Vallitalea longa: one gene and its partner. The protein of the gene in region 2 binds, or shares a complex with, the protein of the main gene of each other region. Links are inferred from orthologs where the notes say so. Each region holds a gene or a part of one and is shown on either strand. Other genes may lie near its edges.

Region 1 (16,936 bases), on a different replicon or contig from region 2:
TTTCACAGTTATTTCTGACTCATACTTCTCATATTCTTTACTGAATTTTTTTTGTATCTTCTGGTGTGCTTTTATACCATCAACTGCTCTTGCTGATGTTAGGAAAACCGATTTTATGTCACCAGACCGTAAAACAAATTCTATTAGCTCTCTTACGGAAATACTTAATTTATTAGAATCCATGTCATTACCTCATTTAATTACCTTATCGTAAAATTCATAAAATTAACTAAATCTAATGCATCTATATTATAGCAAACAATCTTATATTATTGTATAATAATATTATCTCATCTACCAAATTTAATTATTTTACATAAATACTAATATTTTCTGTTACAAATTGAGATATAATATTATTATAAAAACTTTGATGAACTATTGTTTTAATTAAGGAGAGGTTTATTATTAAGATACTTGTTGATGGGGACGCTTGTCCTGTAAAAAATATCATCATAAAAATCGCTAAAGAGTATAACATACCTGTAGACATTTTTATTGATTCATCCCATATATATGAGAACGACTATTGTAATATTATAGTTATTGGTAAAGGAAAAGATGCTGTAGATTTTGCGTTAATCAATAGAACAAACAAAAACGATATTATTATTACTGGAGACTATGGTGTAGCAACTATGGCACTAAGTAAAGAAGCATCAGCTATCCATCCTAATGGTTTCATATATACAAACGATAATATTAATAGATTATTAATGGAAAGGCATATATCTGGGCAAGCTAGAAGGTCCAAAAAACGTTATGCTAAAATGAAAAAAAGAAGTATAGACCATGATATGAAATTCGAGTATAATTTTCGCAAATTAATCCTATCTGAATCAGTAAATGATATTAATATTTAATTATATCAATCTACAAGGCTAGGTAAATATTGCAAGATAAAAAAAGATGGCGCATTGCCATCTTTTTTTATTATCTTATTCATTATTTTCGTTTTCATTATTTTCATTATTTGTATTATCCAATAATGGTTTTTCAACAGGTCCCACTACTACTTTATCAATATCACGTTTATCTGTTTTCTTATATTCTTTATCAAATAAACCAGCGAATTCTTCACCAGATATTTTTTCTTTTTCAAATAGTAAGTTTACTGTTTTATGCATAACTTCTAGATTTTCATTTAATAACCTTATAGCTTCGTTATAAGCATTATCAACGATTTTCTTGATTTCGCTATCAATCAATCCTGCAATGTTTTCTCCATAATTTCTTGTATGACCCCAGTCTCGTCCAATAAATACTTCATCACTATCGTTTCCAAACTGAATAGGTCCTATTACATCACTCATACCGAACTTGACTACCATATTTCTAGCTGTCTGAGTAACTTTCTGTAAATCACTATAGGCACCAGTAGTAATATCATCAAATATTATTTGTTCAGCAGCTCTACCACCTAAAGAAACAATTATGTCTTGTTCCATTTCTTTTTTACTTTGATAAGTATCATCTGTCTCAGGTAATGGCATAGTATATCCACCAGCATAACCTGTAGGTATTATTGAAATACTGTGAACAGGGCTTACAAGAGGTAATACATGGAATAATATAGCATGACCAGCCTCGTGATATGCTGTAATTTTCTTTTCTCTTTCCGTCAGTATCTTGCTCTTCTTCTCTGTACCTACACCAATTTTAATAAATGCCTTTTGTATATCTTCTTGTTCAATAACCTTTTTGCTTGCTCTTGCAGCATATATTGATGCTTCATTCAATAAGTTTTCAAGATCAGCACCAGTAAATCCTACTGTAGTTTTAGCAATAACATTAAGGTTAACATTATCAGATAAAGGTTTTCCCTTTGCATGTACTTTCAATATTTCTTCACGGCCTTTGACATCAGGTCGTCCAACCACAACTTTTCTGTCAAATCTACCTGGACGTAATAATGCAGGGTCTAATATATCTGCTCTATTAGTTGCAGCTATAACGATAACTCCTTCATTAACTCCAAATCCATCCATTTCAACAAGTAATTGGTTAAGAGTCTGCTCTCTTTCATCATGGCCTCCGCCAAGTCCTGCACCTCTTTTTCTACCGACAGCATCAATTTCATCAATAAAAACTATACATGGTGCATTCTTTTTTGCTTGATCGAATAAATCTCTTACCCTAGAAGCACCTACACCAACAAACATTTCTACGAAATCAGAACCTGAAATACTGAAGAATGGTACTCCAGCCTCACCTGCAACAGCTTTTGCAAGTAATGTTTTACCTGTTCCCGGAGGTCCTACCAATAGAACTCCTTTTGGTATTCTAGCACCAAGTTCTACGAACTTACGCGGACTCTTGAGAAATTCTACTACCTCTTCCAATTCTTCTTTTTCTTCTTCAAGTCCAGCAACATTTTTGAATGTAACCTTTTTATTTTCGTCCACTACCATTTTAGCTTTACTTTTACCAAAAGACATGACACGGTTTCCACCACCGCCGCCTTGTGCTTGATTCATAATGAAGATCAGTAAAAAAATCACTGGAATAAGAATTATAAGTGATGGAAGTATTTGTATAAACCAGCTTGGCCTTACAATATCTTTGACAATATATTCTATTCCGTATTCATCTATTTTTTCCTCGAATCTGGAAGTATTAGTAATTGGAAAACTTTTATACTCAGCATTTTCAAAATAAACTGTAACTATACCAGTAGGTATTTCCGCATTCTGCTTAATTTCGATTCTGACAACATCATCAATCTGTTTCATAAAATCTTGATATCCGTAGTCACCTTTCATATTATCCCATTTGTTGTTTGATACGACAACTGCGATAAGTAATACTAAAAGTAAAAGCGCATAAAAACTAAATCCTTTTATATTTTTTTTCATGTGCTTGCCTCCTTTCCTATCTTAAAAATATTCATATTTCTGTTTTTGAAATCAATATTAACTATCCATTGTACCGATATATGGTAGATTACGGTATCTTTGCATATAATCAAGTCCATAACCTAAAACAAATTTATCAGGTATTTCAAATCCTTTGTAATCAACTTGTACATCGATCACTCTTCTATCTGGCTTATCTAACAATGTACATACTCTTATACTGTTTGGTTTCCTATCTTTTAGAATATGTACCAAATAACTTAGTGTCCTACCTGAATCTATAATGTCTTCAACGATTATTAATTCTTTTCCTTCAACTGATTCATCAAGATCTTTTACTATTTTTACTACCCCACTGCTTGATACTTCATTTCCATAGCTTGAAAGAGCCATAAAGTCCATTGTAACAGGAATATCTTGTATCTGTTTTGATAAATCAACCATAAACATTACTCCGCCCTTTAAAACGCAAATCAAGTGAACTTCCTTACCTTTGTAGTCCTCAGATATTTGTTTACCTAATTCTTTGATTCTTGCGTTTAATTCATCGGCAGATATTAATGTTTTTATATTATGCATCATAATATCCTCCTCTAATAGTATCTTACTTCTAATATTTTTTTGGTTGAAGCAGAAATTTTATATTCTTCGTTTATTCTATAACCGATGATCCAAATAATATCATGTCCATCAGCTAATAGAGGGATTTCATTTCGTTTTTCTAATGGGATTTTACAATCTATGAAATATTTTTTTAATTTTTTAGCTCCATTAATCCCTTTTATAGCGATTACATCTCCACTCTGCCTACTTCTAACCTTCAAATTATCTTTTATTTTATCATAATCAAACCATTTCGTATATAAATTTTTAGGAATATTATAATTTTTGTTTTCAATAATTCGAAAATCTAAATGTTTATTTAATTCTTTTATATAGATTTTTGATAAATCTCCTATAATATATTCAAACTCATCTATTTTATTTTTTCCCAATTTGGTTATTATGATACTGTCATAAGTTCTTTTTGCTGTTAATCCTTTTGGTAAATTTATTCTTTTGCTGACCTGTTTACCTCCTAACTTAATTATTTCTTCGATATGTTTAAATTCAATATCTTTTAATGAACTCATTTCACCAATTATGTGTCTGACTAATCGTCTTTTTATAACAATATCCAACTGTAGAAATTTATCTAAGTCAATAATAAACTCATTATTTAATTTTTTTACTGTTTGTTGTTTCTCTTTCAAAACAATCTTATCTATATAATCATCTTCACTTCTTACTAGATTAGCAGTATTAACCAAATTAGTAATGAAGTTTTGATTAAAATTATTTTCAATGTAAGGAATTACTGTATGACGAATCTTATTTCTCGTATAGATCTCCATTTCATTAGTATAATCATCTCTGTATATAATATTATTAGTAATACAATAATTTTCTATTTCTTTTCTAGTACATTCTATCAACGGCCTAATAATATTATCTCTAACTGGTCTAATTCCACCAATGCCTTTGATACCAGTTCCTCTTAGCATATTTATAATTATAGTTTCCGCATTATCATTGATATGGTGCGCAAGTGCTACCTTAGTGCCTCCAAATTCTGATACTGCTTCACTAAAGACTTGATATCTTACTTTTCTACCCATTTCTTCTTCTGATAGTTTATTTTCTTTAGCTAACTTTTTAACATTAAAATAATACACATGACATTTAATGCCTCTTTCATCACAAAAATCTTTGACGAATTGGGCATCATCATCTGCATCTTTCCCTCTTATACCATGTTGAACGTGAACAACATTCAAATCTATATTCAACTTATTCTTAAAATCATTCAGTAAATGTAATAGACATATGGAATCAGCTCCACCAGATACACCAATAATAATATTATCGTCTTTATCTATCATATTAAACTTAGATATAGTGCCTAATACCTTATCTACCATATAATTTTACATCCTTCTTATTTTCTTTAGTCATAAATAAGTGACTCTTTTAATATACTAGACTTATGGAAATAAATCAATAGTCAAGTTAAATCTTCGTTACGAAACATATTAATATTAACAGTTTGTTAATACCTTATAAACAAATCATTCATTTTTGAGTTTATGAGATGACTTATCATATCTCCACTAAGGATTATATGAATATTAATGCTATAATTTTTTCAATTAGCGCAAACAAAATAGCGGAGAAAAACCTACTTTATTTTATTCTCCGCTATAATTATACCATATTAACGACTTATTGCCATTATGATTTTATGTAATAATTTTATTTAATAATGTTTTAAACACTATCCTGCCTTCTCCCAGATTCTCATCACCAGAACTGTCATATCATCTTTTAATTTGCCCCCTGTCTTTTCTCTTGCAGATTCTAATATATAGTCTGCCATATCTTGAGGATTTCTACTATCCAATTTATGTAGTGAATCCTCAACCCACTTTTCTTTATCTATCTCTTCATCTTCACTATCAAGGATACCATCTGTAACCATTATAATCATATCGCCATTATTTAACCTTTTAGTAGTTGATTCACTTTCAACATCATTTAACATCCCTAATGGAAGTGACGTCGATTTTACAACTTCTACTTTGTTTCCTGTTTTAATAAATGACGATGCAGCCCCAATCTTAACAAATTCACACATACCTGTATATCTATCAACCAAAGTCATATCCAATGTAGAAAAAGTTTGTTCACTGGATTTTAGTACAAGTATGGAGTTAATCATTTTAATTGCCGTTTCTCCATCAAAACCAGCCTCTAATAGCTGTTCCAACAATTCAATAGCAGATTTGCTTTCTTTAAAGGCCTTTAGCCCTGTACCCATTCCATCAGAAAGAGCCACAATATCCTGCCCTTTGGGTAGATTCAAAAAGGTATAGCTGTCACCTGATACATCTGTATAGTCTTTACTGACTCTAGCAACACCTTTAGCGATTCTATAAACCTCACTTTCTATAAATTTCACTTCACAGTATTTACTCTCGTTAATATATTTGCACCCTTCCACTAATCTCATTTTTTTCTTGGTGAATTTATTAATTACGGGAGTAATATCTTTCATACACCTTGTTTTTTTCCCACTGTATTTTATTTTCATACTGACTTCCATTCTTTGATTTGGAGCTTTATAAACCACCACATTCTTAACAGTAATATTATCTTTCTTTAATTCCTCTGAAATTTTTGTTTCTAAATCCGTGTTGAATTCAATATTTTTATATAAATTATTACCTAACTTGTCGATTATATCAGATACAGAATAAAACTGCTGGGAAATCAGTTGTCTATTTTCTGCAATTTTATTTTCCCAAGTTAGATTTATCTTATAGAGCTCAAATAACCTATTCGTTGTTGTTATGAATTCCTTAGGTTTTATACATTTCTTAATAAACACATCAGGAATATCCTCTTCGGTTATATGATTTTTGTTTTCTACAGCGGAAAAAATACTAAACACCGTTCTATATGTATCATAGAATTCTTTTTGCCAACACATCTTACACATACTACAGTCCTTACATACTTTTTCCGCTACATCATCTAAGAGCTTATTCACCTCCTCGGTTGTTAGATTGCCTCTCCTTTCAGATATATGTTCAAAAGTTTTACCTACATTCTGGAACGAATTAGAAAAACTATTTAATTTTTCACTAATGATACCTTGGACTTTATCTATGTATTTATCTTCTTCAATAGATGTTTTTTTCATTGAGTATATTTGTTCTTTTTCATTTGGCAATATTGCAAATATACCCACACTAACTATTAATGCTTTTACTATCTGAAAATCTAGGTTTAGTGGTGATATGAAGTACCATAAGCCAATAGTTCCTAAAGAGAAACCTATAATACTACCAACTTTACCTAATTCTCTAAACAAGGCAGATAATATTCCTACCATACCAAATATACCTATAATCTCAGCATCATATCTGCCCATTAGAACTAAAACTATTCCAGATATAACACCAATGATTGCACCTGTTCCGATACCATGTCTATATCCCAGAATCAGAACAACTGAAAATATCCATATTTCAATAAAACCTAATCCTAATATAGTAATATCTGCAATTCCAGCAACTGCTGTACCCATTATTATGGCTTCACTTATTAATATTTCATTAGTCGCTTTTTTATTCTCTTCGTCATCAAATAGATATTTGAGTCCACGACCATATATTAGTACTAATGAAAATATAAAGGCACCTTCTAATAATGCTATCAAAATGTTATTTGCTACATTATGTTGTATGATTCCAGCAGTGATCGTTATAATCAAACAGCTGGTTGCAGCTATCACCCCCTCATGGATAAGCGATAGTTTCTTACCTTTAATATCTAGTATGGAATTTATTGATACTATAAGTATCATAATTAGTGCATATTTTAATGCATCTATTATTGGCATCGCAGTAAACAATCCTATTATTACAGATAAGAACATCCATATTCTACTTTTCTTATCTGTATATACAGCTGCGAAATATGCCACAGCCATAGGATTCATATTATTATAGATGGCTGCTCTCCCCATCATGAAACCCACTACATACAAAAATATCAACTTCAATATTTTAAATCCTTGTTTCTGTAATATTTCTTTCTTTTGTATCAGCATTTGGGTTTGTCCTATAGTAGTATTAGTTTTCCCCATATACTATCCTCCCCTTTGCAAAAAATTGTTTATTTCCCTTGGTGAGAACTAATTATATATTACGAGATTTAAATTGTTTGTCATAACTTGTATCCAAAATAAAAAAAGTTTTAGACAAATTTTCTCATTAATAAGTTAATTATCGAATGGAGGTATAGCTAATGTTTTCAACGAGAATAAAAAGTAGAACTTTCCTATTTAATAAAAAAAGTTGTTTCCCTTAAGAAACAACCTTAATCTTCATCTTCATTAACGAATATAATCTCATCAGGCTTAACTAGTCCAAATTTCTCCCGTCCTAATTGTTCGATATATTCATCTGATTTTATGTATTCTTGTTCTTTTAACAAATCAATATGTTTTTCTTGTTCTGCTTCTATTTGCTCTTCTAAACTTGATTCTTGTTTTTCTAAACCGATATTCTTAACATATAATGATGATACCTTAATGCCAACAACTGTAGTTAATAATATCAACACTAATGTAGCAAATAATATAGCTTTTGTTTTTTTCTTTTTTCTTCTCAAGTACACTATCATTCCTTTCCATAGCAATTAGTAAATGATCTATTTCTTTTTAAATATGATTTTAATCTCTTTAGTAATCTTCTTATATTTTATTATCAACCATTTTCCCATTTTTTTCAAGAGTTTATATATTTTTCTGACTATAAAAAAAATAGGCGTTAATAATAATTTAATTGGCTTAATTATTAACTTGAACAAAAATTTAATTATGTTAGCTATGAAAGAATAGATTTTTATAAATACCTTTATAACGAGCTTTGAGATGAGAAAAAAGTAAAATATGAGTCCTAGAAACACACCTATGCATAAAAACCCTCTTAATGTACCATTATTGTTTTTGAATATATCAATAAAGATAATTATGCTACCGAAGAGCCAGAATATTAAGTCCTGTATATTTATAAGCCATTTAGGATGCTTAATTATTCTTCTGAAGACTCTTAATAGATCATATACAAACCCTAGAAAAAGCCCATTTAGTATTGACATTAAGAAACTGATTGCTTGAGCACTTACTAAACTATTCATATCTCACCTAACCAAATAATTTTGACATAAATGAACCTTTTGATCCGTACCTAGCACCATCATTATATTCTAAACTTTCTATCTGCCCATCTAGCTCAAGTTCTTCTTTTTCTAAGTTCAATCTATTAACGTGTAATTCTGCTCCTTTAATTGTAAGTGTACCCATTTCAGTTTCAACCATGACGATATCTGTATCGAAAGATATAACATCTGAAACTCCAGTTATTGATACTCTTTCTCTATCATTGATAACTAACCTGTGATTCATGTTAATATGCTTTTCTTCCATTTTGACACCCTCCTCTTAATGTGTATTATATAATTCATTATATTAACTTATAAGAGGATTTATTCTAATCTGTTAAATTTTATGGGACGACTAAAAAACAAAAAAGGCTGTTTGAATACATTTGGAATCATAATGATACTAACAATGTACTAAACAACCTATGGTCTATAAATATTTGAACATATCTTTTGCTTCATCTTTTTTAACTGTTTCTTTTACTATCAAAACTTCTACTTTAACTGCCTTATTACCGAATTGAATCTCTATTATATCACCAACAGATACTTTTGCACCTGCTTTCGCCACTTTATCATTAATCTTGATTCTACCACCATCACATGCTTCATTGGCTACTGTTCTTCTTTTAATTAATCTTGATACTTTAAGATATTTATCTAATCTCATAATATCACCTACCTTAAGCTATATTTGAAAATTATAAAGACCAAAGAGACTACGCCTCATATTAGATTTCAAGGAAAAGGGAAAGTAGATCTTTCCTTTTCAACAAAAAAATCTGCACTATCAAGTGCAGATTTTTAGAATTCAATGGTATTAACTAACGACCATTCACAGCATCTTTTAAAGCTTTTCCAGCTTTAAATCTTGGTGCTTTTGAAGCTGCTATTTGCATAGGTTCACCAGTTTGTGGGTTTCTACCTTCTCTTGCTGCTCTTTCAGTAACATCAAAAGTACCAAATCCAACTAATTGAATTTTACCCCCATTGCTTAATTCGTTTGAAACTACATCGATAAATGATTTTAAAGCTTTCTCTGCATCTTTTTTACTTAATTCAGTTTGTTCTGCCATAGCCGTAACTAATTCAGCTTTGTTCATAATAACTCCTCCTCTACTTTAATATTATATTATTTTGAACAAAGGCGCATATATGCGCTGCTAAGAAAATCTTAGCTTTATAAACAATCGTCTAAACGATTATTCTTATTGTTCTTTTTAAGCTGCTCCCATAACTTGTCCAATTCAGTCATTGTTATGTCGTTCATGCTTAAACCTTTTTGTTTTACAAGGTTTTCTATTCCCTCAAATCTATTTATAAACTTTTCTGTAGCATTTGTCAAGGAAAATTCAGTATTTAATTTTAAAAACCTTGAAATATTAACCATCGAAAACAGCAAATCACCATATTCTTCCATAATATTACATTTATTTCCATTATTCATGGCTTCTTCCAATTCAGCTAATTCCTCATGAATCTTAGCTGTTACTTGGTTGATTTCTGTAAAATCAAACCCAGCTTCTTTTGCTTTTTTTTGAACTTTTGTCGCTCTCATTAATGCAGGAAGTGCTTTTGGAATTCTTCTCATATCTTCTGTATAGGAAATATGATTTTTCTCAACTTTTTTAATTTCATTCCAATTAGCAGTAACTTCTTCAGTTGATTCTACTTTCATACCTTTAAATACATGAGGATGTCTTCTAACAAGTTTCTCACATATTCCATTAATAACTTCATCCAGATTAAAAGTATCGTTATCCTCAGCTATTTTTGAATGGAATACCACTTGAAGCAACATATCACCTAATTCTTCTTTAAGGTTCTCCATATCATTATTGTCTATAGCTTCTAGGACTTCATATACTTCTTCTAACGTACCATTTCTAAGACTTTCATGTGTTTGAACTTTATCCCATGGACATCCGTTTTCACTTCTTAATATGCTAATGATGTTTTTGAGATCTTCAAATGAATAATTTTTTTTATTTTTGTAGTCTTTTGTCATACAATCATTCCAATCAGATAATATATTACAAATTATATCATATTATATTTTAGTTATAAATAAATATTTTTCAATTTTTTTTATAATTAGTTTGATATTATCAGTTTTTTTTATTTTTTATAGGCCTATATCTTAATTAATAGATTGAATTTACTATTAAAACTAAATACTAATTATTGAAAACACATTATTTTTTAATAAAGTAAAATATATATAAATTCATAGATAATTTGTTTTTAGGTATATATTCTTTTTCAGATAGTAAATTATGCCTATGTAAAAGATATGGTTTTATAATGAATCCTTTACAGAGAATTTCATAAATACAAGTTACTTTTACTATTTATGTAAAATTAAATAAGACTGAGTTATTTTTTAACCCAGCCTATTTTTTATTGTTCCATTTGTTTTCCTAAAAATCCTGCTGCAGAATGAGCTAATTTTGTTTCAACTTCACCCATTTTTATTTTGTTGTCTTTACTTAAGAATATAACAGCTCCTATAGCATCACCTTCAGATATAATTGGTGTTATAACTTCAGCGATATATTCTTCATTTTCGCCATCATATAAAATGTCAATAAATTTCTTCTCATCTTTGTTAGCCAATATTGTTTCTCTTTCTGTTATTGCCTCTTCTAGCTCTTTGCTTATTTGTTTCTCTAAAAACTCTCTTTTGGATCCACCAGAAACAGCTATCACTTGATCTTTATCAGATATACATATAGTATGTCCAGTTGTTTGTGCTAAAGCTTCTGCATACTGTTTCGCAAATGTTCCAAGTTCACCTATAGGGGAATACTTTTTAAGTATTATTTCTCCATCTTTATCAGTAAATATCTCTAAGGGGTCTCCTTCTCTTATTCTTAATGTTCTTCTTATTTCTTTTGGTATAACTACCCTACCTAGATCATCTATTCTTCTTACAATACCTGTTGCCTTCAAATTATTACCTCCTTTAGATAGTCATCACAAAGCTGTCAATAATAGTATGCAACAATTTAACTATAATATTCATAATTTGACAGTTTTAAACTAAAGACCATATACCAATTTATTGAAATAAAGTTAATTTTTATATCAGCTTTGTTGATGTTTAATAATTAATAAAAAAGAACTAAGATTATCTCTTAGTTCTTATTATTAGATATTAACATTTATTTCATTCAATCTTTTTGTCACCTATTGGATTTTCATTAATATTACCGAAAATATCCATCTTAGCCCATAATTCTTCATTCAAGTCGACAACTACATTATTTTCCCATTCATTATATATTTTATTAAATGCATCATTTTTCAATTGTTCTTTGTACCGTTCTTTTAGTTGATTTTCATAATTACTAAATTCAATTTCAAATTGTTCAATTTCTTCTTTCGTAGGAGATATTTTTTCTAAGATCTTGAATATATGATATCCATAATCACTTTGTATTATTTGACTTATGTCTCCAGGTTCTAAATCTTTTAGACTATGGAATTTTTCGTCTAACAACCTTAGTGGAAGAATATATTCCCCATCTTGTTCTTTAGAATTTTCATCCTGTGAATATTGTTTTACTAACTTTATATAATTTTCTCCTGAAACTGCTTTATCATATACCTCATTAGCCTGTTCTTCAGCTTTTTCTTCAATATCTGGAGATATAAGTATATATTCGTCATCGTCGTTTTTTTCATGTGTTTTTATCAATATATGCCTAACTCTAATATTTATAAGTAATTCTTCTAAGTCACTAGATCTCAAAGCTACATATTCTTGATTTTCCAATAGCTTATTCTCTAATTCTTCATCTTTCGGAATATAATCTTTAGTCATTTCAAAAGTTACTTTATTAGCTATCCTATACTCAATAAATGAGTTTAAAATACTCTCTTTGGTTAAACTATAACTTTCTATATCTGCTTCATCTAAATCATTATAATATTTCAGTGCTTGAGACTCTATTTCCTTTTTTTCATCTTCAGTAATTGCTATATCCATATCATTAGCTTTTTCTACTAATATCTTAGTACGGATAATATTATCTAATACTCCTAACTTAGCAACATCTTCAGCTTTCTTCCCTCCACTAAAATCATTATGATCCCAGACATCTTCTCCACCTAATTCTTCAAACTCCATTTTAACCTGTAATAAATACGGCATTACCTCATCAGTCTTAATGTCTATATCATCAATTGTAATTAATGTTTCATTATCTTTGTTGACATCAAGTTGTTCCCCTTTTGATTTATTAACACTACAACCCACTAAGAAGATGCACATGAAAAGCAGAATAAATTTACTTATATAACCATAAGTGCTTTCCATTTATCTCTCTCCTAACATAGAAACCATTGATAACATCCAAAATTTTTATATCTCATATGTTATTTAGCGTTTCCTAAATTATATGTCTAATTCCATTATAGAGTAAACCTAAGCATCCTTCAAATCTTTTATGTCTTGTAACACATTCTTAATATGTCTGAAAAATTGTTTTTTGTCGACTCTATTTATTTTATAAGTAAAATATGGAGCTTTATTAATTGTGAAAAACAACTGATTCCTATATTTATTTAACATCTCAGGAATCTTGTCTGGATTGATTTTAGCATCTTTTTTAGCTTCAAACTTGATATTATCTCCCTTTTGCTCAATGTTCACTATATCCGCTTTATTAGCTATAGCTTTGATATAAGCGATATCCAAGAGATTTATAACCGATTTTGGTAAGTCTCCATATCTATCTTCAAGTTCTTCTTGGACATCATAATAGTCTTTTTCGTTCTCAATACTTGCAATCTTCTTATATGCACCAAGTTTTCGTATTTCATCTTTTATATAAGTAGACGGTATGAATGCATCGACATTCAATTCTACCGAAGTTTCAAAATTTTCTTCGACTTTTTCATTACTCACTTCATGAATTGCTTCCTCTAACAATTTACAATACAAGTCATAACCTACAGATTCCATATGCCCATGTTGTCTTGCCCCCAAGAGATTACCTGCTCCTCTGATTTCAAGGTCTCTCATGGCTATCTTGAATCCCGAACCAAATTCAGTGAATTCTTTTATTGCCTGTAATCTTTTTTCAGCTGTTTCCTGTAATATTTTATCTTTTTTGTACAGTAAATAGGCATAAGCAACTCTATTAGATCTTCCAACTCTACCTCTTAACTGATATAATTGAGATAAGCCCAATCTATCTGCATCTTGAATTATTATAGTATTGGTATTTTGAATATCAAGACCTGTTTCAATGATAGTTGTACAGACAAGTATATCAATATCACCATTGATATACTCGAACATGATATTTTCAAGTTCTCTCTCATTCATCTGTCCATGAGCAAAAGCCACATTAGCTTCTGGTACCATTTTACTAATCCAGTCAGCAACCTCGTCTATTTTTTTTACTCTATTGTATACATAATATATTTGGCCACCTCTTGAAAGTTCTCTATAAATAGCATCTTTAATAAGCTCATCATTATGTTCGAGTACATATGTCTGAATAGGATGTCTTTCTTCAGGCGGCTCTTCAAGCACACTCATATCCCTTATACCGATTAAACTCATATGTAGAGTTCTTGGTATAGGGGTAGCTGTTAAAGTCAATACATCTATATCCTGTTTTACCTTTTTTATTTTCTCTTTATGTGATACACCGAATCTCTGTTCCTCATCAATAATCAATAATCCTAAATTTTTGAAAACTACATCTTTTGATATTAATCTATGTGTCCCTATCAGTATATCAACTAGTCCTTTTTTAGTATCTTCAATTATTTTCTTTTGCTCTTTTTGACTTTTGAACCTAGACAACATCTCAACCCTTACAGGAAAATCTTTCATCCGTTGTAAGAAATTATTATAATGTTGTTGAGCCAATATTGTCGTTGGTACTAGATAAGCTACCTGTTTATCATCTTGCACTGACTTAAATGCAGCCCTTATAGCTACTTCGGTCTTACCGTAACCTACATCTCCGCATATTAGTCTATCCATGATTTTTTTACTTTCCATATCGGTTTTTGTTTCTTCTATCGCTATCAATTGATCATCGGTTTCTTCATATGGAAACATTTCTTCAAATTCTTTTTGCCATACTGTATCTCCAGAAAATTCGTATCCCTGTTTTGCTTGTCTTTTAGCATATAATTCCACCAGGTCTTTTGCTAAATCTTCAACAATACCTTTAACACGGTTTTTTGTCTTTTTCCATTCATTCGTACCTAATTTATTTAGTTTTGGTTTTTTACCTTCCGAACCTATATATTTTTGAATAACATCCAATTGGCTTGTTGATATATACAAATTACCTTCGTCTCTGTAAGATATTTTAATATAATCTTTACTGACACCATCGATCTCAATTTTTTCTGTTCCTCTGAATATCCCTATTCCATAGTTTTCATGTACAACATAATCTCCTATTTTCAATTCTGTGAAGCTCTCTATTTTACTTCCTTTGAATTTTTTCTTTTTCGTCTTTTTCCTTTTCTTACTCTTACCTACTAAATCAGTTTCGGAAATTATAACGAATTTGATTAACGGATATTCAAATCCTTTGTGAAGGCTTCCATAGCTAACAGCAACTTTGCCTTTTGGAATTTCAGCATCGAGTTTGGATAAATAGAAAGCATCGATTCCTCTATCTTTTAATTCATATGATAATCTTTCTGCTCGAGTTTTTGAACCCGTAATAAGGAGTGTTCTATATCTATTATTGCTCCAATATTTCAAGTCTTTCTCTAGAATCTCCATACTTTTATGGTATGGATTTATAGATTTTACAGAAAAATTTACGTTATATTTATAATTGAATCTATCTGTTTTCTGCTGTAAAGTGCTAAGTAGAACGCATGTGTAATCTTCGATTTTGTATAGCAAATCATCTATCGTTCTAAGAATCTCAGTTTGCCCCTTCAACAAATAGCCTTTTTCAAACCTGTTAATTATACTTTCATTAAATTCCTTTTTGGTACTTTCCCATTTTTCATTTATCCTTGTTGGTTCATCAATATATATTAACGTATTTCTAGAAAAATACTCTAAAAAAGAAACCGTATCTTCATAAAAATATTCGATATAACCTTCTATACCGTTAAATGTTTTTTGATTGTTTATTTTGTCTATTAAAACATCAACACTATCTTTCAATCTTTCTATTTCTTCTGTTTTATCATTTGCTTTAAATGATTTTATTAATGTATCTCTATCTTGTTTTATGTTCTTTATTGCTTTTTGTATTCTTTCTTTGTTGACTATAACTTCTCGTGCGGGATATATTTCGATTGAATCAATTTTACTAATAGATCTTTGACTTTCAATATTCATCATTCTTATGGAATCAATTTCTTCATCCCATAATTCTATTCTGTAAGCATTTTTATCCGTTGGTGGATAAATATCAATAATTCCACCTCTTATAGCGAATTGCCCTTTACTTTCAACTTGAGAGACTCTTTCGTATCCCATAAACATCAATTTCTCACTCATGGAAGTTAGGTTAATCGTATCTCCAACTTTTTTATTGATTATGCTATCTTCAAATACAGATTTGCTGATTAATTTATCCATTAAAGCTTCTATGGATAATATTACTGTATATTCACTGCTATCATATAATTTCTTGATTACATTTATACGTTGTTCAATAATGTCATTGCTATGTACATCAGCACTATAGAATATTACATCTTTAGCTGGATACAAAAATACATTATCATCATTGAAGAACTTCATATCTTCATATACTTCTCTTGCCCTTAATTCGTTATACGTAATTATCAATTTATTTCTGTTTTCACCTAAAGCATGCATTAGGTGACATTTTTCTGAATCTATAGCTCCAGTTAAATATATTGGAGATATTTTTTTATTGATTTTTTCCAGGGCATCATTAAAAGCCTCTAATTCTCTTAAAGGTTGTACTAGTGTTTTCAATTTATCACATCCAAATTTCCTATTTTAACGAATGTACAAAAGTAATATATTATATTATATACCATTTATTATATATTATATCTAGGGAAATTTAAACAATTATCTATTATACACTTCTATGGTCTAATATATATTAATGTCATTCTTCACATTCTTTTTTAATTTTCACATTGTATACATTCATTGCGTTATCTATACCTTTTGTTACTATATCTTCAATCGCATCACTAGCTCTTTTTATTTCTTCTATCATCTGTTTTATGTCTTTATCGTTAAATTTACTGAGTACATGATCTTTCAAATCCCAATTGGCACATTTATCTCCTACACCTACTCTTACTCTTGCAAAACCATTAGTACCCAGATG
Region 2 (16,225 bases):
TCGCATTGACCTGATTTAGCACAAGTCAAACAATCTTTTGGATGGTCTGATAATAATAACTCTAATACTGTTTTTCTTGCTTCTAGAACTCTGATTGTATTTGTTCTAACAACCATACCATCAACTGCTGGTGTAGCACATGAAGGAGCTAGATTTCTTCTTCCCTCAACTTCTACAACACAGATACGACATGAAGCTGTTTTATTAACCATTTTTGTATCATGCAAATCTAAATGACATAATGTTGGAATATCAATGCCTAACTTTTTAGCAGCATCTAATATAGTACTACCTTTTGGCACATGTACTTCTTTACCATCAATAGTAATTTTTACCTCTGACATTAGGTTACACTCCTTTTCTAGATTATATAAAGTATTCACTTTTATTATTTCTTAATAATTGCTCCGAATTTACATTTATCCATACAAGCACCACATTTGATACATTTTTCTTGGTCGATAGTATGTGGATGTTTAACAGTACCTGAAATAGCATTAGCTGGACAGACTCTTGAGCATGCAGTACAACCAATACATTTATCTTCTTGAATATAATATTTCAATAATTTCTTACAGTTACCTGCTGGACATGTTTTATCTTTAACGTGAGCTACATATTCATCCCAGAATATATCCAATGTAGATAATACTGGGTTAGGTGCTGTTTGACCTAAGCCACAAAGAGCTGTATCTTTAATTACACGACTTAATCTCTTAAGCTCGTCTAAGTGCTCCATTGTACCTTTTCCTGTAGTAATTAATTCTAATAGTTCAGCTAGACGTTTAGTTCCAATACGACAAGGTGTACATTTACCACAAGATTCTTCTTCTGTGAATTCTAGATAGAATTTAGCTACTGCTGGCATACAGTTATCTTCGTCCATAACAATCATACCACCAGAACCCATCATAGATCCTTTTGCAATTAAGTTATCAAAATCTATAGGTGTATCTAAGTCTTTTTCTGTTAAGCAACCACCTGAAGGACCACCTGTTTGAACAGCTTTGAATTTCTTTCCGTTCTTGATTCCTCCACCGATATCATAGATAACTTCTCTAAGTGTTGTTCCCATAGGAACTTCGATAAGTCCAACATTATTGATTTTACCTGCTAAGGCAAATACTTTTGTTCCTTTTGATTTTTCTGTACCTATTTTATTGAACCAATTTGCACCTTTTAATATAATAACTGGAATATTAGCAAATGTTTCTACGTTATTAACATTAGTAGGCTTGCCCCAATATCCTGATTCCGCTGGGAATGGTGGCTTAGTAGTTGGTTCTCCACGTAGACCTTCCATAGAATGGATAAGTGCTGTCTCTTCCCCACATACGAATGCTCCTGCACCATATGTAAGTTCTATATCAAATTCAAAACCAGTACCCATGATATCAGTACCTAACAATCCTGCTTCTCTTGCATCATCAATAGCTTTCTGAAGACGTTTGATTGCTAGTGGGTACTCTGCACGAATATATACTTTACCTTTTGTAGCTCCAATAGAATAACCACAGATTGACATAGCTTCTACAATACTATGTGGGTCTCCTTCAAGGATAGAACGGTCCATAAATGCACCTGGGTCTCCCTCATCGGCATTACATACTACATATTTTTGATCTGCTTCATATCTACTAGCAAATTCCCACTTTAATCCTGTTGGGAATCCTCCGCCTCCACGGCCTCTAAGTCCAGATTCCTTAACTACATTAATAACTTCTTTTGGAGTCATTTCAGTTAATACTTTTCCTAATGCATGATATCCATCACGTGCAATGTATTCTTCAATATTACTTGGATCTATGAAACCACAGTTTCTAAGTGCAATACGCATTTGTTTTTTATAGAAATCCATATGCTTGGAATTACTAACTTTTTCTTCTGTTTCAGGATCTTCGTATAATAATCTTTCTACTTTTCTACCTTTTACAATATGCTCTTTTACAATTTCTTCAGCATCTTCTGGTTGTACTTGAACATAAAATGTATTATCTGGTTCAATTTTTACAACTGGACCTTTTTCACAGAAACCGAAACAACCTGTTTTCAGTACCTTAACCTCTTGGTCCATATTGTTGATTTTTAACTGTTCGTTTAGATTATCAACTATTTTATCAGAATTCGCAGATTTACATCCTGTACCTCCGCAAACTAATATATGCATTTTATAGTTAGACATCTTTTGAGCCTCCTAACTTTTTTTATTCAATAGTTTTATGAGTTACAGGGATTATTCCATCAATTAACTCGCCATTTTTAATATGTTTTTCAATAACCTCTTTTGCTCTATCTATTGTTACATTACCATATACCACTGGTTCACTATTAGGCATAGTAACTTCTATTGTTGGTTCAGCATAACAATATCCCATACAACCAGTTTGAGTTACAACTACATTCTTGATTCCTTGTTTTGCCAAATCATCAATTATGAAGTTCATAACTTCTCTAGCACCTGAAGCTATACCACATGTTGCCATAGCAACTTTAACTTGTACTAATTTATCAATATTTTCGCCTTTTTCTCTTAATTCTACATTTGACTGAACTTTTTCTTTGATTTTTTTTAGCTCTTCAAATGATTTGATTTTTGCCATTATTTTTCCTCCTTTATATACATTGAACTAGAATCTTCAAAATAAAATCAAGTGTTTATACCTATTAAGAATTATATATAATCTCATAACTATACTTTTGTTCAATATATTTATTTGGCTAACAAGTTGAATTTACTTAATATTCAATCAATTTCATTCAACTTATATAGGATTACACTTATTTGTATTCTGCAAGAATATCTTTGATCATATCTGGAGTTACACGACCATAGACTTTATCGCCAACCATAACAACTGGAGCAAGTCCGCAAGCCCCTACACAACGGAGTGATTGAAGGGAAAATTTGCCATCTTCTGTTGTTTCTCCAACATCAATTTTTATTTCTTTTTTGATTTCATTAAGAACATCTTCAGCACCTCTAACATAACAAGCTGTACCCATACATACTGAAATGTTATGTTCACCTTTTGGTGTCATTGTAAAGTAAGAATAGAAAGTAACTACTCCATAAACTTTTGCTGTTGAAATTTTTAATTTTTTCCCTACAAATTTTTGAACTTCTTTTGGTAAGTATCCAAAAATTCCTTGTGCCTTGTGTAATACACGTATTAGTTCACCTTTTGTAGTTGGCATTGCATCAATATACTGCTCCAATTCCTGGAACTTTTCATCTGTTAATGCTGTGTTAGCTGCCATTTGCTTACCTCCTTATTATATAATGTAAATGATTAACAAATTATAGTAATTTATTAATTATAAACCAAAGTTATATATTTAACACGAAAATCTACATTTTTACCATTTTCTGGTGTTATATTATATTAATCTTTTTTTTTCTACATATTTTACATCCGATTATCTAAATATAAGTTAATATAATTAAATGTTTCAATCAATCAGCTTTATTTAATAAAGTATACGAGTAATAAAACTTAATAAATAAAGTTATATAATTTTTCCATGTTTAAATATGCGATAATGTGTTTAATTAATAACATTTAAATACCTGCTAATTTCAATATTCATTGATTTAATGATATAAATCAAACTATTTTATGAGTTAAAAAAATTGATAAATGTATATTTATTAACTTATTTTTTTATTAAGTAAAATAAATATTTTTAACAATTTTTTAATCTACAATTACTGATCATCTTTATTAATTAAATATGTTAAATATTGATTCAATATTTTTTTCTTTAACTTCTAAATAATTTTTAGTAATGCCAATATACCCCAACTCGTGGGCGTCTGAAGATTGTATAATCTGATAGTCTTTGTACTGTTTCTTATAAACATCTAAGTTAGAAAATCTAGAAATTTCAAGTATAGAAGTATTCAAGTCGTCTGGGATGAATCCTAAGTTAGATAAAATACTATAGCTAGGCCTATCAATATGAGCGGGAACTGCTATACCATTATTGTCCTTAATTAATTTTATTACTTCATTTAATGATAATAATGTTGATATCAATAGGAATCTATCTAATTCCTTCATTATATCATCATTCTCATTCAGGACATATTGATTACCAACTACATTAGGTTTATTTTTAATATAAGGCAACTTACTATATATAATGTTTTGAACATTGTATACACTTTGTAAGTTTGGAAATAAACCAATAACGTGTATTTCTTCTTTTGTCTCAATTTCAATACCTGGAATAACAATAATATCTTTACCTCTCGCTACTTTCATAACTGCCTCAAGATTCTCAGCAGTATTATGGTCCGTTATGGCAATAGCATCTAGCTCATTAATTAATGCCATATTTACGATATTATTAGGTGTCATGCTATCATCACCACAAGGTGAAAGAGCTGTATGAATATGGAAATCATAGTATAATTTCATAAAACCGCTCCATATAATAATTATAATTTTGTTAATATTTTATCAATTATAACATACACATATCGGAGTTATTATAACAAAAATAGTATTAAAAGTAAAGAAACTATATCTCTTTTATTTGTTTTCTATAACACTTTTATTATACCATGAAAATCAAGTTTTTCAACAAAAAAACATAATATAATAAGTAAATTAATACCAATAATTGTATAATTTTTCTATTAGCTGATGTATTATTTTTTATCTTAAGGAATTATTTTTTTTTCTTTTTTTTATTAATATATTGTGAAATATTTATTTTGAAAATAAATTTATTATATAGGTATTTTAATGCATACTTCATTTAATAAAGTATGTGCTATGGAAATCTCAAGAAAAATTATTATGAGTGAATTTTTATTTCTAAACAAAAGAGACTATGCCTTGTTCTGCAAAACGGATTTGTCCGTCAGGAAATTTTCCTTAGCACATATGAAAACGCTCCTATTTCATATGCTTAAAAAGTAGTGATTCCCTATAAGATTAAAAAAGCACTTATAATATATAGTGATATACTTATATATTATAAGTGATATTATTAATTACTTTTCAAATACTTTAGTTAAAAATTGTCCTGTATATGACTTTTCATTTTCTGCAACCTCTTCAGGTGTACCTTTTGCTATAACGATTCCACCTTTATCTCCACCTTCAGGTCCCATATCAATAATATAATCTGCTGTTTTAATTACATCCAAGTTATGTTCGATTACAATTACTGAATTACCTGCATCTACTAGACGTTGTAATATGGTAATTAGTTTATTGACATCTTCAAAATGTAATCCTGTCGTTGGTTCATCTAATATATACATTGTTTTTCCTGTACTTCTTTTACTTAATTCCGTAGCTAATTTCACTCTCTGAGCTTCTCCCCCTGAAAGTGTTGTAGATGGCTGTCCCAATTTTACATACGATAGACCCACATCATATAATGTCTGAAGTTTTTTCTGAATTCTAGGAATGTTTTCAAAGAATTTCAATGCTTCTTCAACTGTCATGTTCAATACTTCTGATATGTTTTTACCTTTATATTTAACCTCTAATGTTTCTCTATTATATCTTTTGCCATGACACACTTCACATGGTACATAGACATCTGGTAAAAAGTGCATTTCTATTTTTATGATACCATCACCTCTACATGCTTCACAACGTCCACCTTTCACATTAAATGAGAATCTACCTTTTTGATATCCTCTCATTTTAGCTTCTGCTGTACTGGCAAATATATCTCTAATATGATCAAATACTCCTGTGTATGTAGCAGGGTTTGATCTTGGTGTCCTACCGATAGGTGATTGATCTATGGCTATGACTTTATCTAAATATTCTAGCCCTAACATATTCATGTGTCTGCCTGGTTTTATTTTTGATCTGTTAAGATCTCTAGCAAGTCTTTTATATAATATTTCATTTACAAAAGAACTTTTTCCAGAACCTGATACTCCTGTCACACATGTAAAAATTCCAAGTGGTATATCTATATCTATATCCTTAAGATTATTTTGAGCAGCACCTTTTATATTAATCCATTTTCCATTAGTTTCTCTTCTTGTATCCGGTATCTCTACTTTCTTTCTTCCACTAAGATATGCACCTGTTATAGAGTTTTTCGCCTTCATGATTTGTTTAGCAGTACCTTCTGCAACAACCTCTCCACCATGTTCTCCAGCTCTTGGCCCAATATCAACAATATAATCAGCTTCAAACATAGTCTCTTCATCATGCTCAACTACTATTAAGGTATTTCCAAGATTTTTTAATCTTTTTAGTGTCTTAAGCAATTTTTCATTATCTCTTTGATGAAGTCCTATACTAGGTTCATCTAGTATGTACACGACTCCAACTAATCCAGAACCAATCTGTGTAGCCAATCTTATTCTCTGAGCTTCCCCACCTGACAAAGTACCAGCCGAACGAGATAAAGATAAATAGTCTAAACCTACATTTACTAAAAAACCTATTCTTGCATTTACTTCTTTTAATATTTGTTCACCGATAATAAGCTGTCTTTTGGTTAACTGAATATTATCAAAAAAAGCTTTAATATCTCTTATTGACATCTCTGTAACCTGTGATATGTTTTTACCTCCCAGTGTAACAGCTAAAGCAATAGGATTTAATCTTGCTCCATCACATGCATTACATGGTGTATTCGTCATAAAAGATTCATATTCCTGTTTCATATAATCAGATGTTGTTTCTCTGTATCTACGCTGTAAGCTCGTAACAAGACCTTCAAATACTGTTTCATATTGTCCCATGCCTTTATCTGATTTATACTTGACAATAAATTTTTCACCTTTAGTTCCATACATAATTATATCTTTGATTTCCTGTGGATATTTTTCATAAGGTGTTGTTATATTGAATTTATATTTTTTACCTAATGCCTCGAACATTCTTCTTACATGACTATCTTCATTAGAAGCCGAAGCCCAACCTGGAATAACTATAGCTCCTTCAATTATACTTAACTTTGTGTTAGGGATAATCAGTTCAGGATCGAATTTCATTTTGAATCCTAGACCATGACATTCTGGACAAGCTCCGAAAGGATTATTAAATGAAAATAACCTAGGCTCTATTTCATCTATACTTATATTACAGTCAGGACATGAAAAATTCTGACTAAATGACATAGATTTACCTTCAACAACATCTATCACTAATAATCCACCAGTCAATTTCATAACAGTTTCAATAGAGTCTGTTAGCCTTTTCTCTATACCTTCTCTAATTATCAATCTATCAATTACAATTTCAATAGTATGTTTTTTATTTTTATCTAAGACTATTTCTTCAGATAGCTCATACATATTTCCATCTATCTTGGCACGGACATAACCGCTCTTTTTAGCCTGTTCCAGTAATTTGATATGTTGCCCTTTCCTTCCTCTTACTACAGGAGCCATTACCATTATTTTGGTTCTTTCTTCTAATTTCATTATTATATCTACCATTTGGTCAACAGTCTGTCTGTTTATTTCTTTTCCACATTTGGGACAATGTGGTATACCGACTCTTGCATATAATAACCTTAGATAATCATATATCTCTGTTACTGTTCCTACTGTTGAACGTGGATTTCTACTAGTCGTTTTTTGATCTATAGATATTGCAGGGGATAGTCCTTCTATACTATCAACATCTGGTTTTTCCATTTGCCCTAAAAACTGTCTGGCATAAGCAGACAATGATTCCACATATCTTCTCTGTCCTTCAGCATATATCGTATCAAATGCTAAAGAAGATTTACCTGAACCACTGAGTCCAGTAAATACAACAAATTTATCTCTTGGAATGGTTAAATCAATATTTTTCAGATTATGTTCTCTTGCACCTTTTATTACAATCGTATCTTTTCCCATAGGACCACCTCTTATTTAATTCTAGTAATTTATTACATCATCAATTAATACCTCATATCAAGCATCTAACTGTTTTTTTAGTTCATATAATTCATCTCTTAATTGAGCTGCTCTTTCAAATTGCAAGTCCATAGCAGCTTGTTTCATTTCTTTTGAACACTTCAAAATCTTTTTCTCCAACTCTTCTCTACTCATAGATTCCGGATCTTTATTTAATTCATATGTCGCTTCTGATTCTGCTACTTGAGTGATACTAATTATATCTCTAACAGGTTTGCTTATAGTTGTAGGAGTAATATTATGCTCTTCATTATACTTTTTCTGTATATCTCTTCTTCTGTTGGTTTCTGTAATTGCTCTATTCATACTATCTGTAATAATATCTGCATACATAATAACTCTTCCCTCTACATTCCTTGCAGCACGTCCTACTGTTTGAATTAGAGCAGTCTCTGAACGCAAAAATCCCTCTTTGTCTGCATCAAGTATCGCCACTAAAGTTATTTCAGGTATATCTAATCCTTCTCTAAGTAGATTTATACCTACAAGAACATCAAATACATCCATTCTAAGATCTCGTACTATCTCAATTCTTTCTAAAGTATCAATATCTGAATGTAGATATCTAACACGTATGCCAGATTCTTTCATGTAATCCGTTAGATCTTCCGCCATTCTTTTAGTTAATGTAGTTATTAATATTTTATTTTTATTTTCCACTTCTTTTTGGACATTGGATATAAGGTCATCTATCTGTCCTTTTACTGGTTTCACTTCAATTTTAGGATCCAATAGACCTGTCGGTCTAATAATTTGTTCAGCCATCAATTGTTTATGGTCGTTTTCATATGGTCCTGGTGTTGCAGAAACAAATAGTACCTGATTTAATTTTCTTTCAAATTCATTGAAATTCAATGGTCTGTTATCTTTAGCTGAAGGTAATCTAAAACCATATTCAACCAATGTGGATTTCCTGGATTGGTCACCTGCATACATACCTCTTACCTGTGGAACAGTCATATGCGACTCATCTATAATCAATAAAAAATCGTCAGGGAAATAATCAATTAAGGTATGTGGTGGTGCTCCTGGTGGTAATCCAGTCAAGTGCCTTGAATAATTCTCTATACCTGAACAAAAACCAGTTTCTCTAATCATTTCAACATCGTAATTAGTTCTCTGGGCTATTCTCTGAGCTTCTAGTAATTTATCCTTTTCCCTAAAAGATTTAACTACTTGAATTTTCTCTTCTTCTATAGACCTTATGGACTTTTCTATTTTATCTGTTTCAATTACATAGTGTGACGCAGGAAATATAGCTATATGTTCCATATACCCCAGTATTTCTCCAGTAATTACATTTATCTCTGTTATCCTATCTATTTCATCACCGAATAATTCTACTCTTACTGCCCTATCAGTTGAAGCTGCTGGAAATATTTCTATCACATCGCCTCTCACTCTAAAAGTACCTCTGACAAAGTTCATATCATTTCTCATATATTGAATATCAACTAATTTTTTTAATATCTCATCTCTATCTTTTATCATTCCCGGTCTTAATGAAAGAACCATATTCTTGTAATCTATAGGACTTCCAAGACCATATATACATGAAACACTTGCCACAATTATAACATCATCTCTTTCTGCAAGAGACGCTGTAGCAGAGTGCCTTAATTTATCTATTTCTTCATTGATTGATGAATCTTTTTCTATAAATGTATCTGTATGAGGGACATATGCTTCTGGTTGATAATAATCATAATAACTAACAAAATACTCTACAGCATTATTAGGAAAAAATTCTTTAAATTCACTATACAATTGAGCGGCTAAAGTTTTATTGTGTGCCATAATTAATGTAGGCTTTTTTAATTCCTTAATAATATGTGCCATGGTAAATGTTTTTCCTGAACCTGTAACTCCTAGTAAAGTCTCGAATTTCTTACCTCTCTTGAAACCACCAGCCAATTTTTTTATTGCATTGGGCTGATCTCCTGTAGGTTGAAATTTAGAATGGATCTCGAATTTAGACATATTATCACCTCTTTTTCTTTATATACGTTACATATTATCAAAATAGCTTAGATAATAAATTCAATCTTCTTATGATTGTTCCTAGAAATAATACAAAAATAATTACAGTTTTATCTATTTAATAAAATCCATTTCATCTATGTATCTACTAGTCATTATTTTTAGTCTTAACTATTATATCACATTAATAAAAAAATGCAAACATATGTTTGTGCAAATATTATCCATCTCATATTAACTGACCATGTTAAATAATGGCAAACTGTACATTTTAAAACATACAGTTTTATAATATATTGTTAGTATAGTAATCGTTGCAATGATATTTACTACCAATATTTTTATGGAGCTCTAGAAAGATTTTTAACAAGTTCTAAAATTAAAACTTAAGTTAGTATTTTTCAGCTAGCTTATTAAGTGTGCAAATATAATTAATTAGGAGGATTTTATTATGAATAGAAATAATGAATCAGTTATAAATCTAAATCAAATGTTAAAAGGTGGAGTTATTATGGATGTAACAACTCCCGAACAAGCTGTTATTGCTGAAAAAGCCGGAGCATGTGCAGTTATGGCTTTAGAAAGAGTACCAGCTGATATAAGACGTGATGGCTCAATTGCAAGAATGTCAGATCCTAAAATGATTAGAGGCATAAAAAAAGCTGTTTCGATACCTGTAATGGCGAAGGTAAGAATAGGTCATTTTGTAGAAGCTCAGATTCTTGAGGCTCTAGATATTGATTATGTTGATGAGAGTGAAGTTTTGTCACCAGCAGATAATATCTATCATATTGATAAAGAGAAATTCAAAATTCCTTTTGTTTGTGGAGCAAGAAATCTAGGTGAAGCGTTAAGAAGAATCGGCGAAGGAGCATCCATGATCAGAACAAAAGGAGAGGCAGGTACTGGAGATGTTATTGAAGCAGTTAAGCATATGCGTACAATGACATCAGAAATCAAAAAAATAGTATCATTAAATAAAGGTGAACTCATGAATGCATCAAAAGAAATTGGAGCACCTTACAATCTATTGAAATATGTACATGAGAATGGAAGACTTCCAGTGATAAATTTTGCAGCAGGAGGAATAGCTACGCCATCTGATGCTGCATTAATGATGCAATTAGGATGTGACGGTGTTTTTGTTGGATCGGGAATATTCAAATCAGGTAATCCTGAAAAAAGAGCTAAATCCATTGTTGGTGCTGTAGCTAATTTTAACAATCCTGAAATGTTAGCAGAGCTTTCCGAAGATTTAGGAAAACCAATGAGCGGAATCGCAGTTGAGTTTTTAAAAGAAGAAGAAAGGTTAGCTGGCAGATGAAACCAACATTAGTTGAATATACTTAGAATTTGTTTTTATATTAAAATGCTTTGCATAAATAAAAATAGGTCATTCTATCTTTTATTTTGCAAAGCATATAATATCATTTTCTTAATTTATTTTTTATTATATGGAACAATCCTATTTTCTGCACACTTTCATGTCTATATATTATTCTTGGATTCTCTGGCATCAACCTTACTTTCAGATCGGTAATACCATCTGGATATGCTTTAAATTCATAAGTTTCCATATCACCATTTATATGTAGCACTTCTATCCATAGGAATGTAAAGCTATTTTTCAAAATTGCTCTGAATTGACGGGTGTTAAGTACATTGATACCATTGATTTTAGTTATTATATCTCCTATTTGCATACCCATTTGTGATGCAGCACCTTCTGGAGTAATGCCCATTATCCTTACACCTTTTTTAGGTATGGTATAAATAGGTTCTTTTTTACTTTCTATATATTGCTCATATAGAATCATACCTTCATGTATACCTGCCATAAGTATCGTACCCACTATTTGTAGGAATAGACTACCCACTGAATAAATTGATAATATTATCAGCAGTATACTGTAAATCATCAATCTTACTGCTGTCTTTTTACTCCTTTTTTTTGGTTCTTCACAATATGTAATACTACTATAACCCAAAGCTCCAACAAAAGGTACTAATCCATAAAAATATGTAATGACATCTTTTGGTATATCTTTCAATAACGGCCACCAATCAGGCATCTGAACAATTTCTGAACCTGATATTCCCCCTTTTGACAAAACAAGCATTGCTATGGGTAAAGGCCAATATTTCTGCATGAGATGACCTAATACAATCTTTCCGTCTTTCTTAGCAATTATTGGAATAGGGTCATCAGCTCCAACAAAAAAAATCAATATGCCTTCCATTAGATGTAAGATACCTACCAAAGCTAATAATCCACTAATATTTATATTAATATTAGGAAGTGTTATTCCAAATATTATCTGCCCTCTGAATATTAATGAAAGAACTCCCATAACAGATGCTGCATATGAAAAACATAAATATCTTATATTTATTAATGATAATATCAGAGCAAGAGGTAATAAAAATATCAGATAATAAGTTAAATTAATTGGAAGCCCGATAACTGCTATTATCAGACTACCAATTATCCCAATAATTATTCCCTGAAGAATTGATTCCACAAGTGCATTTATAACGGTTTTGGAATTATCAAAATTATATATGTTAACACTTTTATATTTTTTAATCAATATATACAATATCCATATTACTAATATGAATGAAAAATTGAACAAAGCTCTTGAAATAGATAATAAAGTAATATGGATTATTTCTAACAATGGATTCATATATGCTCCCCTATTTATACCATTAAATTCACTTATTTATTTCTTTAGTAGTTTATTTTTCTTTTGTTATTTTTTCTTTCATAACTTCAACTGCTTTATTAAATTGTGTATCTTGTTCCCTTTCAATTACCAACTTCTTCTTCAATTCTTCTGGAATATCTATTTCCACGTCAGGTTCTATTCCCTTACCATGAATATAATTACCATTAGGTGTATAATATTTGGCAATTGTTACTTTAATAGCTGAACCATCTTCTAGTGGGAATACCCTTTGAACTAATCCTTTACCAAATGTAGTTGTTCCAACAATTGTACCTATACCACTATCTTTTATAGCACCTGATAATATCTCAGATGCACTAGCACTATTCTCATTAACTAAGACAACTAGTGGTTTAGTAAATTTTCTAAGATCATCAGAAGATGCTTGTTCTCTATATCCTTCTTTATCTTCTGTATAGACAATCAAGCCTTCTGGTAATAACTCATCAGCCATTTCTATTACTATATTCAAAAGTCCTCCAGGATTATTTCTAAGATCGATAATCAATCCTTCTTGTCCTTTAAGGTTGAGGTCATCAAGAGCTTCTTTAAATTGGTCATATGTTACTTCTTCAAAACCAGTAACACGTATATAACCTATATTATCTTCTAACATTTCATGTGATACAGTAGGTACAGTAATAACATCTCTCGTTATTTCTATATCTATATTTGAATTATCTGATGCCCTATAAATGCTTAATGTTACTTTTGTACCTCTTTTCCCTCTAATCATATTAGCAACTACATCTTCCATTTTAAGGCCTTGTATGCTTTCATTATCTACTTTTCTTATAATGTCTCCTGGAAGTAAGCCTGCTTTCTCTGCTGGTGAACCAATAAATGGTGATAGTATCATTAATTGTTGTGTATCTTTTTGATACGTTACTATTGAACCGATTCCTTCATAAGTTGCTGACGTATCTACTTGAAACTCTTCATATTCTTTTTTTGTATAATATACAGTATATGGATCTCTTAATTCACCCAAAAATCCTTGATAAACCCCTTCATATAAATCATCTTCTGCATAATCATTTTCAAAATAATATCTATCATCAACGTAAGAAAGAATATCATGTAATTTTTCCTCTCGGCTATGGTATCCCGATTTTATAACTTGATAACCTTTTTCATGTTCAAAGTTTTGAATTAATTTTTTTCCACTAAAATATATTACGTCTATTACAAGGATAATAGCCATACCAATGACTAATCCATGCATGAATTTTCTTTTTTCAGTCATATTGATTCTCCTTATTATACTAATAATATTGTATTGTATTTGAGTTAGTATTATTCCATAATAGCAAAAAAACTGCATTAGCAGTTTTTTGCAATTATATTGAATTTTATTTAAGCATAGTTAGTGGAGGTATCCACTTCCCATTTTTTCTTATACCGAAATGTAAGTGAGGGCCTGTTGATAATCCTGTATTACCTGATTTAGAAATAGTTTGTCCACCTTTTACTTTATCTCCTTTTTTGACAAGGAGTTTTGAGTTATGTGCGTATATACTAACATATCCACTTCCATGGTCAACATAAATGTATTTTCCCCATACACTACTGTAACCTGCATATGTAACTTCGCCGCTACTAGCTGCCTTCACAGATGTACCCATACCAACACCTATATCTATCCCTGTATGATATGAAGGCTTCTTAGTAACTGGATGTATCCTATTGCCGAAAGGACATGTTATATAATGATTAGATGTTGGCCATGTCATTTTTCCACCAGCATATACTAATTTACTTTTAATACTGTCAATAGATTTTTCTATTTTAGCAAGTTCTTTCTCTTTAGCATTCAATTCAGATTGTGCTACACTTTTATTCTCTCCCAATATTAACATTTCTTTTTCTTTAGTAGACTGGATATCCTTAAGTGACTTCTGTTGAAGAGTATTTTCTTTTTTTAGTGCTACTATCTGTTCTTTGTCTTCTTCAAGTTGTATCTCTTTGTCTTCTATATCATCTCTAATTAGTTGTAATTCTTCTATCATATTGGTATCATACTCAACCAATGCATTAACGTATTCTACTCTAGTAAGAAAGTCACTTAAGTCTTTTGAACCTAGAAGCACTTCCGCATAAGCTGAATCACCCTGCTCGTACATGACTTTAATACGTTCTTTTGTAGTATTGAAATATTTTTCTTCTTTTTGTTTCGCAACCTCCAACTCTTGATTAATAACTTCTATTTGTTTTTCTTTATCATTTTGTTGTTGTTGCAATTCTCCTATCTTATTATTATATTCATCTATCTGGATATCTAATTGTTGAACCCTACGTACAATTTCTTGAATCTCCTTATCAAGACTCTTAATAATCTCTTCTGACTTATTGATCTCACTTTTATTATCTTTTTGCTGTTGTTCCAGGTCCTTCAATTGTTGCTGATAGGAAGAAGCAAAAATTGTTGTTGGAACCATAAACAAAAGTAATATGATAACACAGTTTTTAATTACTCTTTTCATATATTCCTCCATTATTAATAATATTTTTTATAAGACTATACTCTTAAATGTTTTCTTATAGTAATTCTGCTTCCTACGATGCCTATTCCAATTCCAATCACCAAGGATAAAGGTATCAATATAGAATATATCTGTCCTACATCCATGAACGATAAAAATTGATTAATAACTATAAATTTGACATTAATCTTACTAATCACATAATCATATAAGAAATATATTATAGCTAGTGGAATTATTGCCCCAACAGCTCCTATCAACATTCCTTCTATGATAAAAGGAAATTTAATGAAAAAATCTTTCGCTCCCAGATATTTCATTATATTGATTTCATTTTTTCTAACTGATATAGCTATCCTTACAGTGTTGGATATTAAGAAAACAGATATAAATATTAGTATTATTATTAGAACTATACTCATATAATTTATGAAATTATTAAATCCTTTTATAACTTCAGTGATATCTTTTTCTTGTTTAACGAATCTAACACCTTTTAATGTTTGTATGTATTGTACTAATGCTTCCTGCTTTTCTATATCATTGATTTTCACCTGGAAGTTATCTGAATCCTTAAGCGGATTATTCTCCCCATCAAATCCTACAAGGAGATTTTTATTGTCTTTATATACAGTATCCTTCAAGTCATTCCACGCTTGTTCTGGTGATATGTACTCAATTGATTTTACTTCTTCTCTTTTACTTACCATAGCTTCAATATTTTTTATTTCAGCATCAGTGATGTCTTCTTTTAGAAAAACAGCAATTCCTAGATTACTTTCTGCTTCTTGAAGTGTGTATCCAACATTAGCTGCAACAATATAAAAAATACCTACTATAAACAAACAAGCTGCGATTGTACCAATAGAAGCAATGGACATTAACCTATTTTTAAATAAATTAATAACTCCTTGTTTAAAACAATAATCTACTGTTCTAAGCTTCATCCCCGTAATCTCCCCTTTGCACATCTCTTACAATACATCCATTATTAAGGGTTATAACTCTCTTCTTCATTGCATTAACCATTTCTTTATCGTGAGTAACAACAACTACCGTAGTTCCCCTCATATTAATTTCTGTAAGTAATTTCATTATTTCCCATGAATTATTAGGATCTAGATTACCAGTTGGTT

The links.
Region 1: the proteins of uvrA (region 2) and mfd are in contact, whole or in part, in a crystal structure (PDB 4DFC), measured with the Escherichia coli proteins. The link is inferred for Vallitalea longa from one-to-one orthologs.

The regions. Positions count from the first base shown.
Region 1 is NZ_BRLB01000010.1:39,704-56,639, forward strand. The notes cover bases 12,854-16,936. They hold mfd (transcription-repair coupling factor), read right to left. Parts: upstream 16,570-16,936; coding sequence 13,054-16,569; downstream 12,854-13,053. Other genes in these bases: QMG30_RS15200 (peptidylprolyl isomerase), read right to left, coding at 12,854-12,945; pth (aminoacyl-tRNA hydrolase), read right to left, coding at 16,709-16,936. Outside these bases: QMG30_RS15140 (ATP-dependent DNA helicase), read right to left, coding at 1-183; QMG30_RS15145 (YaiI/YqxD family protein), read left to right, coding at 414-863; ATP-dependent zinc metalloprotease FtsH, read right to left, coding at 939-2,855; hpt (hypoxanthine phosphoribosyltransferase), read right to left, coding at 2,913-3,437; tRNA lysidine(34) synthetase TilS, read right to left, coding at 3,449-4,816; spoIIE (stage II sporulation protein E), read right to left, coding at 5,170-7,545; QMG30_RS15170 (FtsB family cell division protein), read right to left, coding at 7,779-8,072; spore cortex biosynthesis protein YabQ, read right to left, coding at 8,112-8,600; sporulation protein YabP, read right to left, coding at 8,608-8,889; QMG30_RS15180 (RNA-binding S4 domain-containing protein), read right to left, coding at 9,055-9,294; QMG30_RS15185 (HU family DNA-binding protein), read right to left, coding at 9,449-9,727; mazG (nucleoside triphosphate pyrophosphohydrolase), read right to left, coding at 9,805-10,632; spoVT (stage V sporulation protein T), read right to left, coding at 11,025-11,576; more of QMG30_RS15200, read right to left, coding at 11,794-12,853. UniProt on the Escherichia coli protein: Couples transcription and DNA repair by recognizing RNA polymerase (RNAP) stalled at DNA lesions. Mediates ATP-dependent release of RNAP and its truncated transcript from the DNA, and recruitment of nucleotide excision repair machinery to the damaged site.
Region 2 is NZ_BRLB01000009.1:147,466-163,690, reverse strand. What follows is about bases 4,803-8,174. They hold uvrA (excinuclease ABC subunit UvrA), read right to left. Parts: upstream 7,835-8,174; coding sequence 5,003-7,834; downstream 4,803-5,002. Other genes in these bases: uvrB (excinuclease ABC subunit UvrB), read right to left, coding at 7,892-8,174. Also shown: QMG30_RS14810 (NADH-dependent [FeFe] hydrogenase, group A6), read right to left, coding at 1-344; QMG30_RS14805 (NADH-quinone oxidoreductase subunit NuoF), read right to left, coding at 389-2,182; QMG30_RS14800 ((2Fe-2S) ferredoxin domain-containing protein), read right to left, coding at 2,205-2,600; NADH-quinone oxidoreductase subunit NuoE, read right to left, coding at 2,779-3,258; QMG30_RS14790 (PHP domain-containing protein), read right to left, coding at 3,723-4,421; more of uvrB, read right to left, coding at 8,175-9,874; pyridoxal 5'-phosphate synthase lyase subunit PdxS, read left to right, coding at 10,326-11,198; QMG30_RS14770 (PDZ domain-containing protein), read right to left, coding at 11,302-12,564; QMG30_RS14765 (S41 family peptidase), read right to left, coding at 12,617-13,852; QMG30_RS14760 (murein hydrolase activator EnvC family protein), read right to left, coding at 13,959-15,089; permease-like cell division protein FtsX, read right to left, coding at 15,125-16,036; cell division ATP-binding protein FtsE, read right to left, coding at 16,026-16,225. UniProt on the Escherichia coli protein: The UvrABC repair system catalyzes the recognition and processing of DNA lesions. UvrA is an ATPase and a DNA-binding protein. A damage recognition complex composed of 2 UvrA and 2 UvrB subunits scans DNA for abnormalities.